3 regions of the Streptomyces sp. NPDC059009 genome follow, and region 1 is predicted to be linked to each of the others. Evidence: riboswitches for the same ligand, from Rfam matches in the RefSeq annotation. Region 1 holds a riboswitch; each other region holds the start of a gene.
The links. A riboswitch is a leader RNA that binds a small molecule or an ion and turns the genes downstream of it on or off. The one in region 1 is predicted to bind thiamine pyrophosphate.
Positions count from the first base shown of each region.

Region 2: another riboswitch for thiamine pyrophosphate. It lies ahead of ACFWYM_RS11460 (thiamine ABC transporter substrate binding subunit); the one in region 1 lies ahead of thiO (glycine oxidase ThiO).
Region 3: another riboswitch for thiamine pyrophosphate. It lies ahead of thiC (phosphomethylpyrimidine synthase ThiC); the one in region 1 lies ahead of thiO (glycine oxidase ThiO).

Region 1 covers NZ_JBHYJB010000028.1:23,775-28,821, reverse strand. Annotated here, with positions in the region: gene ACFWYM_RS26180 (NAD(P)/FAD-dependent oxidoreductase) at 1-1,207, opposite strand, end outside; TPP riboswitch at 1,306-1,419, shown strand; gene thiO (glycine oxidase ThiO) at 1,417-2,655, shown strand; gene thiS (sulfur carrier protein ThiS) at 2,673-2,873, shown strand; gene ACFWYM_RS26165 (thiazole synthase) at 2,880-3,674, shown strand; gene pknB (Stk1 family PASTA domain-containing Ser/Thr kinase) at 3,841-5,047, shown strand, end outside.
Region 2 covers NZ_JBHYJB010000009.1:130,755-135,801, reverse strand. Annotated here, with positions in the region: gene ACFWYM_RS11470 (ABC transporter ATP-binding protein) at 1-57, opposite strand, end outside; gene ACFWYM_RS11465 (ABC transporter permease) at 57-1,754, opposite strand; gene ACFWYM_RS11460 (thiamine ABC transporter substrate binding subunit) at 1,730-2,839, opposite strand; TPP riboswitch at 2,917-3,034, opposite strand; gene rlmN (23S rRNA (adenine(2503)-C(2))-methyltransferase RlmN) at 3,070-4,176, opposite strand; gene ACFWYM_RS11450 (hypothetical protein) at 4,255-4,434, opposite strand; gene ACFWYM_RS11445 (phosphatidate cytidylyltransferase) at 4,555-5,047, opposite strand, start outside.
Region 3 covers NZ_JBHYJB010000002.1:187,810-192,856, forward strand. Annotated here, with positions in the region: gene thiC (phosphomethylpyrimidine synthase ThiC) at 1-1,352, opposite strand, end outside; TPP riboswitch at 1,345-1,491, opposite strand; gene ACFWYM_RS02695 (YibE/F family protein) at 1,563-2,957, shown strand; gene ACFWYM_RS02700 (SsgA family sporulation/cell division regulator) at 3,039-3,473, opposite strand; gene ACFWYM_RS02705 (IclR family transcriptional regulator) at 3,572-4,297, opposite strand; gene ACFWYM_RS02710 (DUF5326 family protein) at 4,587-4,802, opposite strand; gene ACFWYM_RS02715 (cupin domain-containing protein) at 5,021-5,047, opposite strand, start outside.

The DNA of each region.
Region 1 (5,047 bases):
ACGGGTCCGCCGTCAGGGATCGGTCCAGGCGGGCCGCCTGTTCGATCAGCTTTCTGCCCTGGGCCAGGTCCCGGGGGCGGCCCACCGTGAGCACGGCCGCCAGCGTGCCCTCGCGGAGCCAGCAGACCGTCCAGGCCAGGCCCGTCGGGTCGCCGCGCCAGATCAGTTCGTCGGCGGTGGCGTGGTGGCCCGCGTACTGGACGAAGCGGCCGAACTGCTCGGACCAGAAGTACGGCACCGGGTCGTACGCCGCCGGGGTCTCTCCGATGATGTTGGCCGCCACCGTGCGCGGGCCCTGGAGGGCGTTGTCCCAGTGGTGGACGAGGAGGCGCTCTCCGTAGCGGCCCGACGGGAAGGACGCGCAGTCGCCGACCGCGTAGACGTCGGGCTCCGAGGTGCGCAGGTGGTCGTCGGTGACGATCTCGCGGTGGGTGCCGAGCGCGATGCCGGAGTCGGCGAGCCAGTCCGTGGCGGGGCGGGCGCCGATGCCGACGACGACGGCGCCCGCGGGCAGCCGGGTCCCGTCGTCGAGGATCACGGCGCCCTCCTCGACGCGCTCCACGCGCGCGTGGGTGCGCAGCACCGCTCCGGAGGCCGCGTACCAGTCGGCCATGGGCGCCGCGACCTCGGCGGGCAGCGCCCCGGCGAGCGGCCGGTCCGCGGCCTCGACGACGGTGACCGCACAGCCCGCCTCGCGCGCGGCGGTGGCGAACTCGGCGCCGATCCAGCCCGCCCCGACGACCACGATGTCGTGCTGCTCGGCGAGGACCGGACGCAACCGCTCCGCGTCGTCGAGGGTGCGCAGCAGATGGACGCCGGGGACCGCGGCGGCGTGCGGCAGCTGGATGGGTTCGGCGCCGGTGGCGATGACGAGGACGTCGTACGGGACCGGGCCCGCCGCCGTGTCCAGCTCATGGTCCGCGGGACGCACCCCGGTGACCGTGCGGCCGAGGCTCACCTCGATCCCGAGGGCCTCGAAGTCGACGTCGAAGGCCGAGCCCTCGGCCTTGCCGAGCAGCACCGCCTTGGACAGCGGCGGCCGGTCGTACGGCTGGTGGGGCTCCGCCCCGATCAGCGTGACCGCACCGGCGAATCCTTGTTCGCGCAGGGCCACGGCGGTCTGCACACCGGCCATGCCCGCGCCTACGACGACGACCCTCTGCTGCTCGCTCACCCGATCACTGTAGGACGGCCGCCGACGCCGCATTCAGAGCCGGGGAACGAGATCTCTGACACACCGTCACTGTCCGCCGTCGACCGGCTCCCCTTACTGCCGTCGGGGCCGACGGGCTAGGGTGGCCCGTGCAGAGCACTCGCGGGAGCCCGGGCGCAACGGGCTGAGAGGGAGGCTGAAGCGGCCTCCGACCGTACGAACCTGATCCGGGTCATGCCGGCGAAGGGAGGGGCTGGACGCCCATGCATTCACGTACGACACCGCGTACGGCGGAGGTCAGCGGACCGCCGCGTACGACAGCGGACGTCCTCGTCGTCGGGGGCGGCATCATCGGTCTGGTCACGGCCTGGCGGGCGGCGCAGCGCGGGCTCGCCACCGCCGTCGTGGACCCGGCGCCGGGCGGCGGCGCGGCGCAGGTCGCGGCGGGCATGCTGGCCGCGGTCACCGAACTCCACTACGGCGAGCAGACGCTGCTCGGCCTCAACGTCGCCTCCGCCGAGCGCTATCCGGCCTTCGCCGCGGAGCTCACGGAGGCGACCGGGCAGGACCTCGGCTACCGCGCCTGCGGCACCCTCGCCGTCGCGCTCGACGCCGACGACCGCGCCCATCTGCGCGAACTCCACGCCCTGCAGCGCCAGTCGGGGCTCACCTCGGAGTGGCTGACCGGCCGCGAGTGCCGCCGCCTGGAACCGATGCTCGCGCCGGGTGTGCGCGGCGGACTCCGGGTCGACGGCGACCACCAGGTGGACCCGCGCCGACTGGCCGCCGCGCTGCTGGTGGCCTGTGAGCGGGCGGGGGTCGTCTTCCACCGCGACTGGGCCGAGCGCCTGTCGGTCGTGGGGAGCCGGGCGACCGGTGTGGTGCTCGCGGACGGCACCGAGCTGAGCGGGGGCGTCACCGTGCTCGCCGCGGGCAGCCTCAGCGGGCGGCTCGCGGGCGTCCCCGAGGGGGTCCTGCCGCCGGTGCGGCCGGTGAAGGGGCAGGTGCTGAGGCTCACGGTGCCGCGCAGCCACGCGCCGTTCCTGAGCCGCACCGTGCGCGCCGTCGTCCGCGGCAGCCACGTCTACCTGGTGCCGCGCGAGAACGGCGAGCTGGTCGTCGGCGCCACCAGCGAGGAGCTGGGCTGGGACACGACCGTCACCGCGGGCGGCGTCTACGAACTGCTGCGGGACGCCCATGAGCTGGTGCCCGGCATCACGGAGCTGCCGCTCACCGAGACGCGCGCGGGGCTGCGGCCCGGCTCCCCGGACAATGCCCCGCTGCTCGGCCCGACGGCCCTGGACGGTCTGCACCTGGCCACCGGCCACTACCGCAACGGCGTGCTGCTCACGCCGATCACGGGCGACGTCATGGCGCATGCCCTGGAGACCGGTGAACTGCCCGCCGAGGCACGCCCGTTCACCCCGCGCCGCTTCGGCACCCTCTCCCCGGCCACCGCCACCGCCCCGGCCACCCCTCGCCTCTCGGAGCAACTCGCATGACCGTCTCCTCAGTGACCCTGACCGTCTCCGTCAACGGAGAGGCGCGCGACATCGCCGCGGGCACCACGCTCGACACCGTGGTCGCCGCCCTCTCCCCCGCACCGTCCGGCGTCGCCGCCGCCCTCAACGAAACCGTCGTCCCGCGCGCGGAGTGGCCCGCCACGGCCCTGGCGGACGGCGACCGCATCGAGATCCTCACCGCCGTGCAGGGAGGCTGACGCACCATGGCAGACGACCCCTTCGTCATTGGCGGACTCTCCCTCGGCTCGCGCCTGATCATGGGTACGGGCGGTGCGCCCAGCCTCGACGTCCTGGAGCGCTCCCTCGTGGCGTCCGGCACGGAGCTGACGACCGTCGCCATGCGGCGCCTGGACCCGGGCGTGCAGGGCTCGGTGCTCTCCGTCCTGGACCGGCTCGGCATCCGCGTGCTGCCCAACACCGCGGGCTGTTTCACCGCGGGCGAGGCCGTCCTGACCGCCCGCCTCGCGCGCGAGGCCCTCGGCACTGACCTGATCAAGCTGGAGGTCATCGCTGACGAACGCACCCTGCTGCCCGACCCGGTCGAGCTCCTGGACGCGGCGGAGACCCTGGTCGACGACGGCTTCACGGTCCTCCCGTACACCAATGACGACCCCGTGCTCGCGCGCAAGCTCCAGGACGTGGGGTGCGCGGCGATCATGCCGCTCGGCTCCCCCATCGGCTCCGGACTCGGCATCCGCAACCCGCACAACTTCCAGCTGATCGTGGAGCACGCGCGCGTGCCGGTGATCCTGGACGCGGGTGCGGGCACGGCGTCGGACGCGACGCTCGCCATGGAGCTGGGGTGCGCGGGCGTGATGCTGGCGTCCGCGGTGACCCGGGCCCAGGAACCCGTACTCATGGCGGAGGCGATGCGGCACGGGGTGGAGGCGGGGCGGCTCGCGTACCGGGCCGGGCGGATCCCGCGGCGGCACTTCGCCGAGGCGTCGTCGCCGAGCGAGGGCATGGCCCGGCTCGACCCGGAGCGACCGGCGTTCTGACTCGACCCGGAGCGACCGGCGTTCTCCCGCCCCGGAGCGACCGGCGTTCTGAGGCGCGCGGCGGCCCGCCCGCGCCCCCTCGCAACCGTTACAGCTCGGCTGCAGTCCGGCCCCGAGGGGGCCCGGGCGGGGAACGGTGTCCGAGGTGGCTCGTAGACTCCCCTGCGTGGACACGACCCTTCAGGACCCCCTCGTCGGGCAGGTGCTCGACGGCCGGTACCGCATCGACGGACGGATCGCGGTCGGCGGGATGGCCACGGTCTACCGGGCCGTGGACACCCGCCTCGACCGCGAGCTCGCGCTCAAGGTGATGCACCCCTCGCTCGCCTCGGACGCCTCGTTCGTCGAGCGCTTCATCCGCGAGGCCAAGTCGGTGGCCCGGCTCTCGCACCCCAATGTGGTCGGGGTCTTCGACCAGGGCACGGACGGCGCGTACGTGTATCTGGCCATGGAGTACATCGCCGGGTGCACCCTGCGCGACGTGCTGCGCGAGCGCCAGGCGCTGCAGCCGCGCGCCGCCCTCGACATCCTGGAGCCGGTGCTCGCCGCGCTCGGCGCCGCGCACCGCGCCGGTTTCGTGCACCGCGACATGAAGCCGGAGAACGTCCTCATAGGGGACGACGGCCGCGTCAAGGTCGCCGACTTCGGTCTCGTACGGGCGGTGGACACCGTCACGAACACCACGGGCACCGTCCTCGGCACCGTCTCCTACCTCGCCCCCGAGCAGATCGAGTACGGCACCGCGGACACCCGGGTCGACGTCTACGCGTGCGGGGTCGTCCTCTACGAGATGCTGACCGGCGCCAAGCCGCACTCCGGCGACTCCCCCGCCCAGGTCCTCTACCAGCACCTGAACGAGGACGTGCCGCCCCCGTCCGCCGCCGTCCCCGGGCTCGCCTTCGAGCTCGACGAACTCGTCGCGTCCGCCACCGCGCGCACGCCCGACGTCCGCCCGTACGACGCGGTGGCGCTGCTCGCCCAGGTCCGCGCGGCCCGGGCGGCGCTGACCGACGCGCAGCTGGACGCCGTGCCGCCGCAGGCGATCGAGACGGAGCACGACGGCGCCGAGGACCGCACGACCGTGATCCCGCGCGCGGCCCGCTCCGTCCAGCTGCCGCTGCCCACGGAGCCGCCCGGGGCGCCCGGCTCCGGCGAGGAGGAGCTCAACCGCACCAGCGTGCTGCGCACCCCACCGCCCGGCCCGCCCGAGGCCCCCGGCCCCCGTCGCGGCCGGCGTCCCGCCCCGCGCCCGCGCGTCCTCGTCGTGATAGCCGCCGTGCTGCTCGCACTCGGCATCGGCGTGGGCGTCTGGTACATCAACTCCGGCCAGTTCACCAAGGTCCCGCCGGTCCTGGCGAAGACCGAGTCCGAGG
Region 2 (5,047 bases), on a different contig from region 1:
GAGCGCGGCCCGCTCCCCGAACCGCACCGTCGCGTCCGCGAGCGTCAGCAAGGCCATCAGAACTCTCCCGTGGTGCGTTCGGTCCGGATCCGTTCGAGGAGCAGCAGCGACACCGCGCACACCGCCATGAGGATCGTCGAAAGGGCCATCGCCTGGCCGTAGTTGAGGTCGCCTGCCCGTCCGAGCAGCCGCGCCACGGCGACCGGCAGGGTCGGGTTGTCGGGCCGGGCGATGAACACGGTGGCGCCGAACTCGCCGAGCGACACGGCGAAGGCGAACCCGGCGGCGATCAGCAGCGCCCGCCGCACCATCGGCAGGTCGACCTCCCGCCAGGCCCGCAGCGGCGACGCCCCGAGCACGGCGGCCGCCTCCCGCAGCCGCCCGTCCACGGCCCGCAGCACGGGCAGCATGGTGCGCACCACGAACGGGACCCCCACCAGCGCCTGGGCGAGCGGCACCAGGATCCATGAGGAGCGCAGGTCGAGCGGCGGCTCGTCCAGGGTGATCAGGAAGCCGAAGCCGACGGTTACGGCCGACACCCCGAGCGGCAGCATCAGCAGCGCGTCGAAGCCCCGTACGAGCCGCCCCGCCTTCCGGGTGAGCGCGGCGGCCGCCAGCCCGCCGATGACGACGGCGATGGCGGTGGCCGCGAGGGCGTACTGGAGGGAGTTGCCGATCGCGTCGATCGGCGGCACCAGGAACGCCCCGCCCTCCGCCGACGTCAACTCCCTGAAGTACAGCAGCCCGAAGCCGTCGGGCCCGTCGAAGGAGCGCTGCACGAGGACGCCGAGCGGCAGCAGGATCAGCACGACGATCGTGGCGAGGACGAACGCGAGCAGCGTCCACTGCCCCGCCCCGCGCGGCCGCCGCGCCACCGCCGCCGCGGAGACGAGCTTCAGGGCGCTCTCCCGCCGCCGCACCGTCCAGGCGTGCACGGCGAGGATCAGTCCGACCGCCGCGAACTGGACGAGGGTGAGCACGGCGGCCGTCGGCAGGTCGAGGAGCTGCGCGGTCTGCCGGTAGATCTCCACCTCGAGGGTGGAGTAGGCGGGCCCGCCGAGGATCTGCACGATGCCGAACGACGTGAAGGTGAAGAGGAACACCATCAGTGCGGCGGCGGCCACGGCGGGCGCGAGCGCGGGCAGCGTCACCGTCCGCCAGGCCCGCCACCGGGAGGCGCCGAGCATCCGCGCGGCCTCCTCCTGGCGCGGGTCGAGCTGCGACCAGAGCCCGCCCACCGTCCGTACGACGACGGCGTAGTTGAAGAAGACGTGCGCGAGGAGGATCGCCCACACCGTGGTGTCCAGGCGCACCCCCCACCACTCGTCGAGGAGCCCGCCGCGCCCGAGCAGCGCCAGGAACGCCGTGCCGACGACGACGGTCGGCAGCACGAACGGCACGGTGACGACGGCCCGCAGCACCTGCTTGCCGGGAAACTCGAAGCGCGCGAAGACATAGGCGCCGGGGAGCGCGATCAGCAGCGTGAGCGCGGTCGAGGCGAGCGCCTGCCAGGTCGTGAACCACAGCACGTCCCGGATGTCACCCTGCCCGAGCACATCCGCGATCCGCCCGAACTGCCAGGCCCCGCCGGCCTTCAGCCCGCGCGCGACGATCGCCGCGACGGGATAGGCGAAGAACACCGCGAAGAACGCGACGGGCACGGCCATCAGCCCGAGCCGCACCGCGCTCCCACGCCAACCCCCTTCACGGGCCTCACGGCCCTTCGGGGCTACTTCTGTACGAGCGAGGTCCACGACTTGACCCACGCGTCACGGTTGTCGGCGATCTTCTTGGGCGCCATGGTCTCCGGCTGGACGGTCGCACCGAACTTGGTGAACAGCTCCGGCACCTTCGCGTCCTTGAGCGCGGGCTTCACGAACATGTTGAGCGGCATGTCCTCCTGGAACTTCTTGCTGATCAGGAAGTCGAGGAGCGCCTTGCCGCCCTTCTCGTTCTTCGCGCCGTCGAGCAGCCCCGCGAACTCGATCTGCCTGAAGCACGTCCCGGTGGCGACGCCGGTGGGCGCCTCCTTGGGCTGCGGCTTGGCGTAGAGGACCTCGACGGGCGGCGACGAGGCGTAGGAGACGACGAGCGGCCGGTCGCCCTTGGCCTTCTTGCCCCCGGCGGACCCGGAGAACTCCTCGTTGTACGCCTGCTCCCAGCCGTCGACGACCTTGACGCCGTTGGCGTCGAGCTTCTTCCAGTAGTCCTGCCAGCCGTCGTCGCCGTACTTGGCGGCGGTGGCGAGCATGAAGCCGAGCCCCGGCGAGGACGTGGCGACGTTCTCCGTCACGAGCAGATTCTTGTACTGGGGCTTGATCAGGTCGTCGAAGGACTTCGGCGGCGCCAGCTTGTGGTCGGCGAAGTACTTCTTGTCGTAGTTGACGCAGATGTCACCGGTGTCGACGGGCGTGACGCGGTGCTTGCCCCGGTCGAGCTGCAGGTCGGCCGGGATCCCGGAGAGCCCCTTCGCCTCGTACGGGGTGAAGACGCCCTGGTCGAGGGCGCGGGACAGGAGCGTGTTGTCGACGCCGAAGAAGACGTCGCCCTGCGGGTTGCCCTTGCTGAGGACGGCCTTGTTGACGGCCTCTCCGGCGTCGCCGCTCTTGAGGATGTGGACCTTGTAGCCGGACTGCTTCTCGAAGTCCTTCAGGACGTCCTTCGACACGTTGAAGGACTCGTGGGTCACGAGCGTCACGTCCTTGGAGTCAGCCTTCGACCCGCTGTCGGAGCTGCCGCACGCGGAGACGGCGACGAGCCCGAGCCCCACGGCAACGGCGCCGACACAGACCTTCTTGGTCCTGATCCTGGTCCTGCTGGTGGTGCTCACTGAGTTCATTCCTCCTGGGGTGACCAGGAGAAGACGCGGCCCTGCCCGGGATCCCCGAAGGGTTCCCGGGCAGGGCGCAACAGCTTGATGAGTGGTGACCGAACTTCCTACCCGGAATGACCCGGGCAAGGTTCAGAGGGTCTGCGGCCCGCCTGTCCCCGGCTGCCGCACTCTCAGCGCTGTGGCGCTCCCCTGTCGGAATATGCAGATGTGTTTCGGCCAGACTACCGCGCGGCGCCCTATCGCTCGGCGGCGGCGAGCTGCCCGCACGCCCCGTCGATCTCCTGACCACGGGTGTCCCGGATGGTGACGGGCACCCCGTGGGCGGCGATGGCCTCGACGAACGCCTTCTCGTCCTCGGGCCGCGACGCGGTCCACTTGGACCCCGGCGTCGGGTTCAGCGGAATCAGATTCACATGGACGGGCTTGCCCTTGAGCAGCCGCCCGAGCCGGTCACCGCGCCACGCCTGGTCGTTGATGTCCCGGATCAGCGCGTACTCGATGGACAGCCGGCGCCCCGACTTGGCGGCGTACTCCCATCCGGCGTCCATCACTTCCCGCACCTTCCACCGCGTATTGACCGGTACGAGGGTGTCGCGCAGCTCGTCGTCCGGCGCGTGCAGCGAGATGGCGAGGCGGCACTTGAAGCCCTCGTCGGCGAAGCGGTGGATGGCCGGGACGAGCCCGACCGTCGACACGGTGATGCCGCGCTGCGAGAGCCCGAGACCGTCGGGCTCCGGGTCGGTCAGCGCACGAATGGCTTGCACGACCCGCTTGTAGTTGGCGAGCGGCTCCCCCATGCCCATGAACACGATGTTGGACAGCCTGGCCGGTCCGCCGGGAATCTCCCCGTCCCGCAGCGCCCGCATCCCGTCGACGATCTGGTGGACGATCTCGGCGGTGGACAGGTTCCGGTCGAGCCCGGCCTGCCCCGTCGCACAGAACGGGCAGTTCATCCCGCATCCGGCCTGGGAGCTGATGCACATGGTGACCCGGTCGGGATAGCGCATCAGCACCGACTCGACGAGCGTCCCGTCGAACAGCCGCCACAGGGTCTTGCGGGTGGTGTCGTCGTCACAGCTGATGTGCCGCACCACCGACATCAGCTCGGGAAGCAGCGCCTCCTGCAGCTTGCCGCGCGCGGCCGCCGGAATGTCCGTCCACTGGTCCGGGTCGTGGGCGTACCGCGCGAAGTAGTGCTGCGAGAGCTGTTTGGCGCGGAACGGCTTCTCGCCGATGGCGGCGACGGCTTCCTTGCGCTCGGCGGGCGTGAGGTCGGCGAGGTGCCGCGGGGGCTTCTTGGCTCCGCGGGGCGCGACAAAGGTGAGTTCTCCGGGCTTAGGCATGGCTCTACCAGTGTCGCAGATGCCCGCCCCTGCCTCACTCGGCCGCCGAGAGGGCCCCTGCGGCCCCGGAAAAATCCCTCAGCTGAAGATCCCGCCGATCACCACGGCGACCCGAGAGCCGTACTCCTTCCACCGGTGCGAGGTCCGGCAGTACTGCCGCGGCCTGCGCCGCCCGCCCTGACCGATCAGCGTCTTGCACCACTTGCACGGCAGGTCCCCGTGATAGGTGCCGTCCTTCTCCACTCGCGCCCGCCCCATGAGCGGGGACCTTACGTCAACGAGCCCCCGTTCCGAGCGGAACGGGGGCTCTCAGTTGATCACAGGACCAAGATCACGACCCCGGGCAAGGCGCCCGGCCTCATCCGGACCCGCCCGGTCTCACCCGGACCCGACGAACGCCACCAGCAACAGCCACACCACCGGCGCCGTCGGCAGCAACGAGTCCAACCGGTCCATGATCCCGCCGTGCCCCGGCAGCAGCGTGCCCATGTCCTTGATACCGAGGTCCCGCTTGATCATCGACTCGCCGAGGTCCCCGAGCGTCGCGCTCGCCGCGACCGCGAGACCGAGCAGCAGCCCCTGCCACCAGCTGCCGCCGTCGATCAGGAACTGCATGCACAGCGCGCCCGCCGCCATCGCGAACGTCACCGCTCCGACCAGGCCCTCGCGGGTCTTGCCGGGGCTGATGCGCGGCGCGAGCTTGTGCTTGCCGAAGCGCCAGCCGATCGCATACGCCCCGGTGTCGCTGACGACCGTCAGGAGCAGGAACGTGAGGACCCGCTGCGGCCCGTCGTCGGCGGTCAGCATGAGCGCCACGAACGTCGCGAGGAACGGCACGTAGAACGCCGCGAAGACCCCGGCCGTGACGTCC
Region 3 (5,047 bases), on a different contig from region 1:
GTGCCCCACCAGCCGATCATCGCGGCGCCGATGCCGGAGGTGATGTGGTCGTAGGCGGGCGCGATGTCCGTGGTGAGCGGGCCGAGCGTGTAGAACGGCGCCTCCTCGCAGATCTCCTGCTGAAGGTCGATGTTCTCCTTGATCTTGTGCATCGGGACATGGCCCGGGCCCTCGATCATCGTCTGCACGTTGTGCCGCTTGGCGATGGTGTTGAGCTCGCCGAGCGTCCGCAGCTCCGCGAACTGCGCCTCGTCGTTGGCGTCCGCGATCGAGCCGGGCCGCAGGCCGTCACCGAGCGAGTACGTCACGTCGTACGCGGCGAGGATCTCGCAGAGCTCCTCGAAGTTCTCGTAGAGGAAGCTCTCCTTGTGGTGCGCGAGGCACCAGGCCGCCATGATCGAGCCGCCGCGCGAGACGATGCCGGTCTTGCGGCGCGCGGTGAGCGGGACGTACGGGAGGCGCACGCCCGCGTGCACCGTCATGTAGTCCACACCCTGCTCGGCCTGCTCGATGACCGTGTCCTTGTAGATCTCCCAGGTCAGCTCCTCGGCGCGGCCGTCGACCTTCTCCAGGGCCTGGTAGAGCGGCACGGTGCCGATCGGCACGGGGGAGTTGCGCAGGACCCACTCGCGGGTGGTGTGGATGTTGCGGCCGGTGGAGAGGTCCATGACCGTGTCGGCGCCCCACTTGGTGGCCCAGGTCATCTTGTCCACCTCCTCCTCGATGGAGGACGTGACCGCGGAGTTGCCGATGTTGGCGTTCACCTTCACCAGGAACCGCTTGCCGATGATCATCGGCTCGATCTCGGGGTGGTTGACGTTGGCGGGGATCACCGCGCGACCGGCGGCGACCTCCTCGCGGACCACCTCGGGGTCGATGTTCTCGCGGATCCCGATGAACTCCATCTCGGGAGTGATCTCCCCGCGCCGGGCGTACGCGAGCTGCGTCACGGCCTTCCCGTCCCGGCCCCGGCGGGGCTGGCGCGGACGGCCGGGGAAGACCGCGTCGAGGTTCTTCAGGCCACCGCGGGGCGAGGTGTGCTTGATCCCGTCGTCCTCAGGGCGGGGCGGGCGCCCCACGTACTCCTCGGTGTCGCCCCGGGCGATGATCCAGTTCTCGCGCAGCGGCGTGAGGCCCCTGCGCACGTCGGTGTCGGCGGCCGGGTCGGTGTACGGGCCCGAAGTGTCGTACAGCGTCACGGCCTTGCCGTTGGTGAGGTGCACCTGCCGGACCGGCACCCGCAGATCGGGGCGCGAGCCCTCGATGTACGCCTTGTGCCAGCCGATGGACGTCCCGGCCTCGTCGTTCTGCTGCTGCGTCGAGGCAGGCGTGCGTGCGTCCGATGTGGTCATGAGACCTACTCCCTACGCCGGCATTACCCGGTAACAGGTTCGGCGGTCGACGCAGCGGATTCCGTACCGGCTTGTGCCGATGTCGTACGGAGTTCAGCGCCCTCTCAGCCCGGTGCTCCGAGCTCCCGCGATTGCAAAGGTGCCCCCACGCTAGCGTCATACCGGGCGCGCTGAACAGAGGGCCCCCACCGTTCTTGCGATGATCGGGCCGTGACCAGTACCCAGCCACCGCCCCCGGGGCCCCCGTCCGGCCCGCCGTCCGGCCCGCCGACCAGGCCACCGGGCCAGGACGCGCACGGGCACGGCCACTCCCACAGCCACGGTCCGGCCGCCCCGGTCTCGCGCCATCTGCGCAAGGTCATCGCCGCCGTCCTGATCCCCTTCGCGACGGCGGTCGTCGTGGGCCTCGCGGTGCTGTGGCCCGGCGGCACGCCCGCCCATGAGCGGACCGGTGTCGGCTTCGACCGGCAGACGCAGTCCGCGACGGTGACCGAGGTCGAGAAGGTCTCCTGCAAGGACGTGAACGCCTCGCAGACCCCGCCCAACGGCGACACCTCCACCGCCGAGGGCCGGACCGCTCAGCAACGGGCGGACGGGACCTGCGAGAAGGCCACGATCAAGGTGACCAGCGGCAAGGACAAGGGCCGCACCTTCACGGAGATCGTCCAGCCGGACTCGCCCCGGAAGCTGCACCAGGGCCAGGGCGTGGTGGTCGCCTACGAGCCGAAGGCCCCCAAGAACCTGCAGTACTCGGTCACCGACGTGAACCGCAAGGTCCCCATGGCGCTGCTCGCCGGGATCTTCGCCCTCGCCGTGGTCGTCGTGGGCCGGATGCGGGGCCTCATGGCCCTGATCGCCCTCGCGGTGAGCTTCCTGATCCTGACCTTCTTCATCCTGCCCGCGATCCTGCAGGGCTCGAACCCGCTGGTCGTCGCGGTGGTCGGGGCGAGCGCCATCATGCTGATCGCGCTCTATATGTGCCATGGACTCACGGCCCGCACCTCCGTCGCGGTCATCGGCACCCTCATCTCCCTCCTGTTGATCGGACTCCTCGGCTCCGTCTTCATCGGCTGGGCCGCCCTGACCGGCAACACGGACGACAACACCGGCCTCATCCACGGCCTCTACCCGTCCATCGACATGAGCGGCCTGCTCCTCGCGGGCGTCATCATCGGCTCGCTCGGCGTCCTGGACGATGTGACGGTGACCCAGACCTCCGCCGTCTGGGAACTCCACCAGGCCAACCCGACGATGGGCTGGCGCGGCCTCTACCGCGCGGGCATCCGCATCGGCCGCGACCACATCGCCTCGGTCGTCAACACCCTCGTCCTGGCGTACGCGGGTGCGGCCCTGCCCTTGCTGCTGCTCTTCTCGGTGGCACAGAGCAGCGTCGGCACGGTGGCCAACAGCGAGCTGGTCGCCGAGGAGATCGTGCGCACCCTCGTCGGCTCCATCGGCCTGGTCGCCTCGGTGCCGGTGACCACCGCCCTCGCGGCCCTGGTGGTCTCCGCCGACCGCTCGGGCTCCCTGGCCGGGGCGGCCCCCACGACTGCGGGGGGCCGCCCGGGGCGCGGCGGCGGAAGGGGGCGCCGCCGCAAGCGCTGACCGCTGCTTCCCCGGCCTTCGCGGGGGGCGCGTCGGCAAAATGCACCGATCTGCCATCCCGCGGTGCCGGTTGAACCAAGGTCAGCCCGCGCTCTGCTCGGCGAGGATCCGGTCGAGCGCCTCGTCGAGGTGGGTGTCGAAGCCGGCAAGGGCCCGCTCCTGGCCCAGCGGCACCAGCTTGTCCGTACGGTCGAGGAAGGCGAGCAGCGGCGGGATCCCGGCCCGGAACAGCGCCTGGTCACCGCCCACTTGCAGACGGATCAGGACCTCGTCGAGCAGGTCCGGGTCGGTGGGCGCGATGTGCACGTCCCCGTCCCCGCACGGCCTGCCCACCCCGTCGACCAGCAGCTCCCGGCCGAAGGCCCAGGTCACGGGGGCATCGCCGGGGAGGTGGAAGGTCAGGCGCACGGCATAGGGGTCACGCGTCTCGTAGCGCAGCTCCACCGGAATACGGAACGACAGTTCCTCGGAAACGAGGAAGCTCATCATGACCTCTGCCTGGACCGACTCACGCATCGCCTACCCCGTCATTGCCATCACATGGCCAGGAACCAACTCCCTGACACTGCTGGCATCTTGCTTAACGTGCACACCAAATCACAAGGAGTGAGTTTTCAGATGCTGATAGAGAAGGCGAGTGTCCCTAGTAGCTTTCCGATCTCACTCTGCAACTGCCTGGCTGCGGGGAGTAGTCGATCGGCTTGATTGGACGGAAGGGAAATGGCCATCGTGGCGGCCGTGTTTCCCGCGGTGATGGGGATCGCGGCGCAGACCGTGCCGAGCGCGTACTCCTGTCGCTCCACGATCGGCTGCATCCGCCGCATGCCGTCGAGCCGCCGCAGGAAGGTCCGGTGGTCACGGACCGAGTACCGGGTGATGGACTGCACGGGGTAGCGGTCGAGGTGGTCCTGGCGCTCCTCGTCGCCGAGTTGGCCGAGGAGGCACTGGCCGATCGCGTGGGCGTGCCCGGTCTCCCGGAAGTCGGCCCACTCCTCCACGGCCGGATTGGCGGGGGTGTCCGCGACGCCCACGACCTCGATCTCGCCCTCGCGGTAGACGGCGAAGTAGACCGGGACACCGATGGCGTCCCGCCAGTGCTCCAGGGCTTTGCCGATCATGCCGAGACGATGGTGCCGCGCTCCGCTGCTGCTCAGCTGCTCGGACGCTTCGCCGAGCACGAACACGCCCTTCTCGCGCCGGAGATAGCCCTCGTGCGTCAGCGTGCGCAGCAGGTGGTACGCCGTGGGGAGGGCGAGCCCGGATTCCCGGGCCAACTGCTTTGCGGGGGCGCCGTACTGGTGCGACGAGGCGGCTTCCAGGAGCCGCATCGCACGTTGCACGGAGCCGATGAGGGTGGGGGCCACGGGAGCGGGTGGCGCCCCCAACTGCCCTTCGTCGAGGGGCCGTGCGTCGCCGGCCGGAAGGGCAGCGGACGTGGTGTCAACCATGGCCAAGGTTCACTCCCGAAGCGCGTGGGGGTTTCCGCCCGTGCCCGGGAAACACGGGAGAGGGTGGTGCGCCCGCCGGCGGGGCTCGCCCCGCGTCGGTTTTCGGACTCTAACCCTTGGCCACCGCTCCCCGGCGCGCTGCCGGGAAACTTCCCCCGCCTGAGCGAACCGTTGCCAGACGTCACCAATCGCTGCGCGACGAGGACGAGCCGGATATGAACTTCCGTACGACGTAGATGAGTCCGCCGACCAGGGCGACGAAGATGAGCACCTTGAAGAGCAGGCCGATCACGAATCCGACGACGCTCGCTATCAGCCCGCCGAACACGACCAGGGCGATGACCGGCACCGCGATCCACTTCACCCACCACGGCATGCCCGCGAAGATCTCCCGCATTGCCATCGTCCTTACCTCTCTCCTCTGCATCGCTGCATCCACGCGCTCCGCACTGTCGCTTCCGGGCGCTTCTCCGACTTTCTGCATTCGATGCTAGGCGGGGAAAGGGCGCTGCGGGGCCCTCGGGTCCCTTGTCCTCCCCTGATGCTTTCCCCTAGGGAACCCCGAGGTCGAAGCCCTGAGAACGTCAGCCGAGAGGCGGAGAGGCGCGGGAGGGATCAGGCTTCGGGCGGCGAGAAGACGAC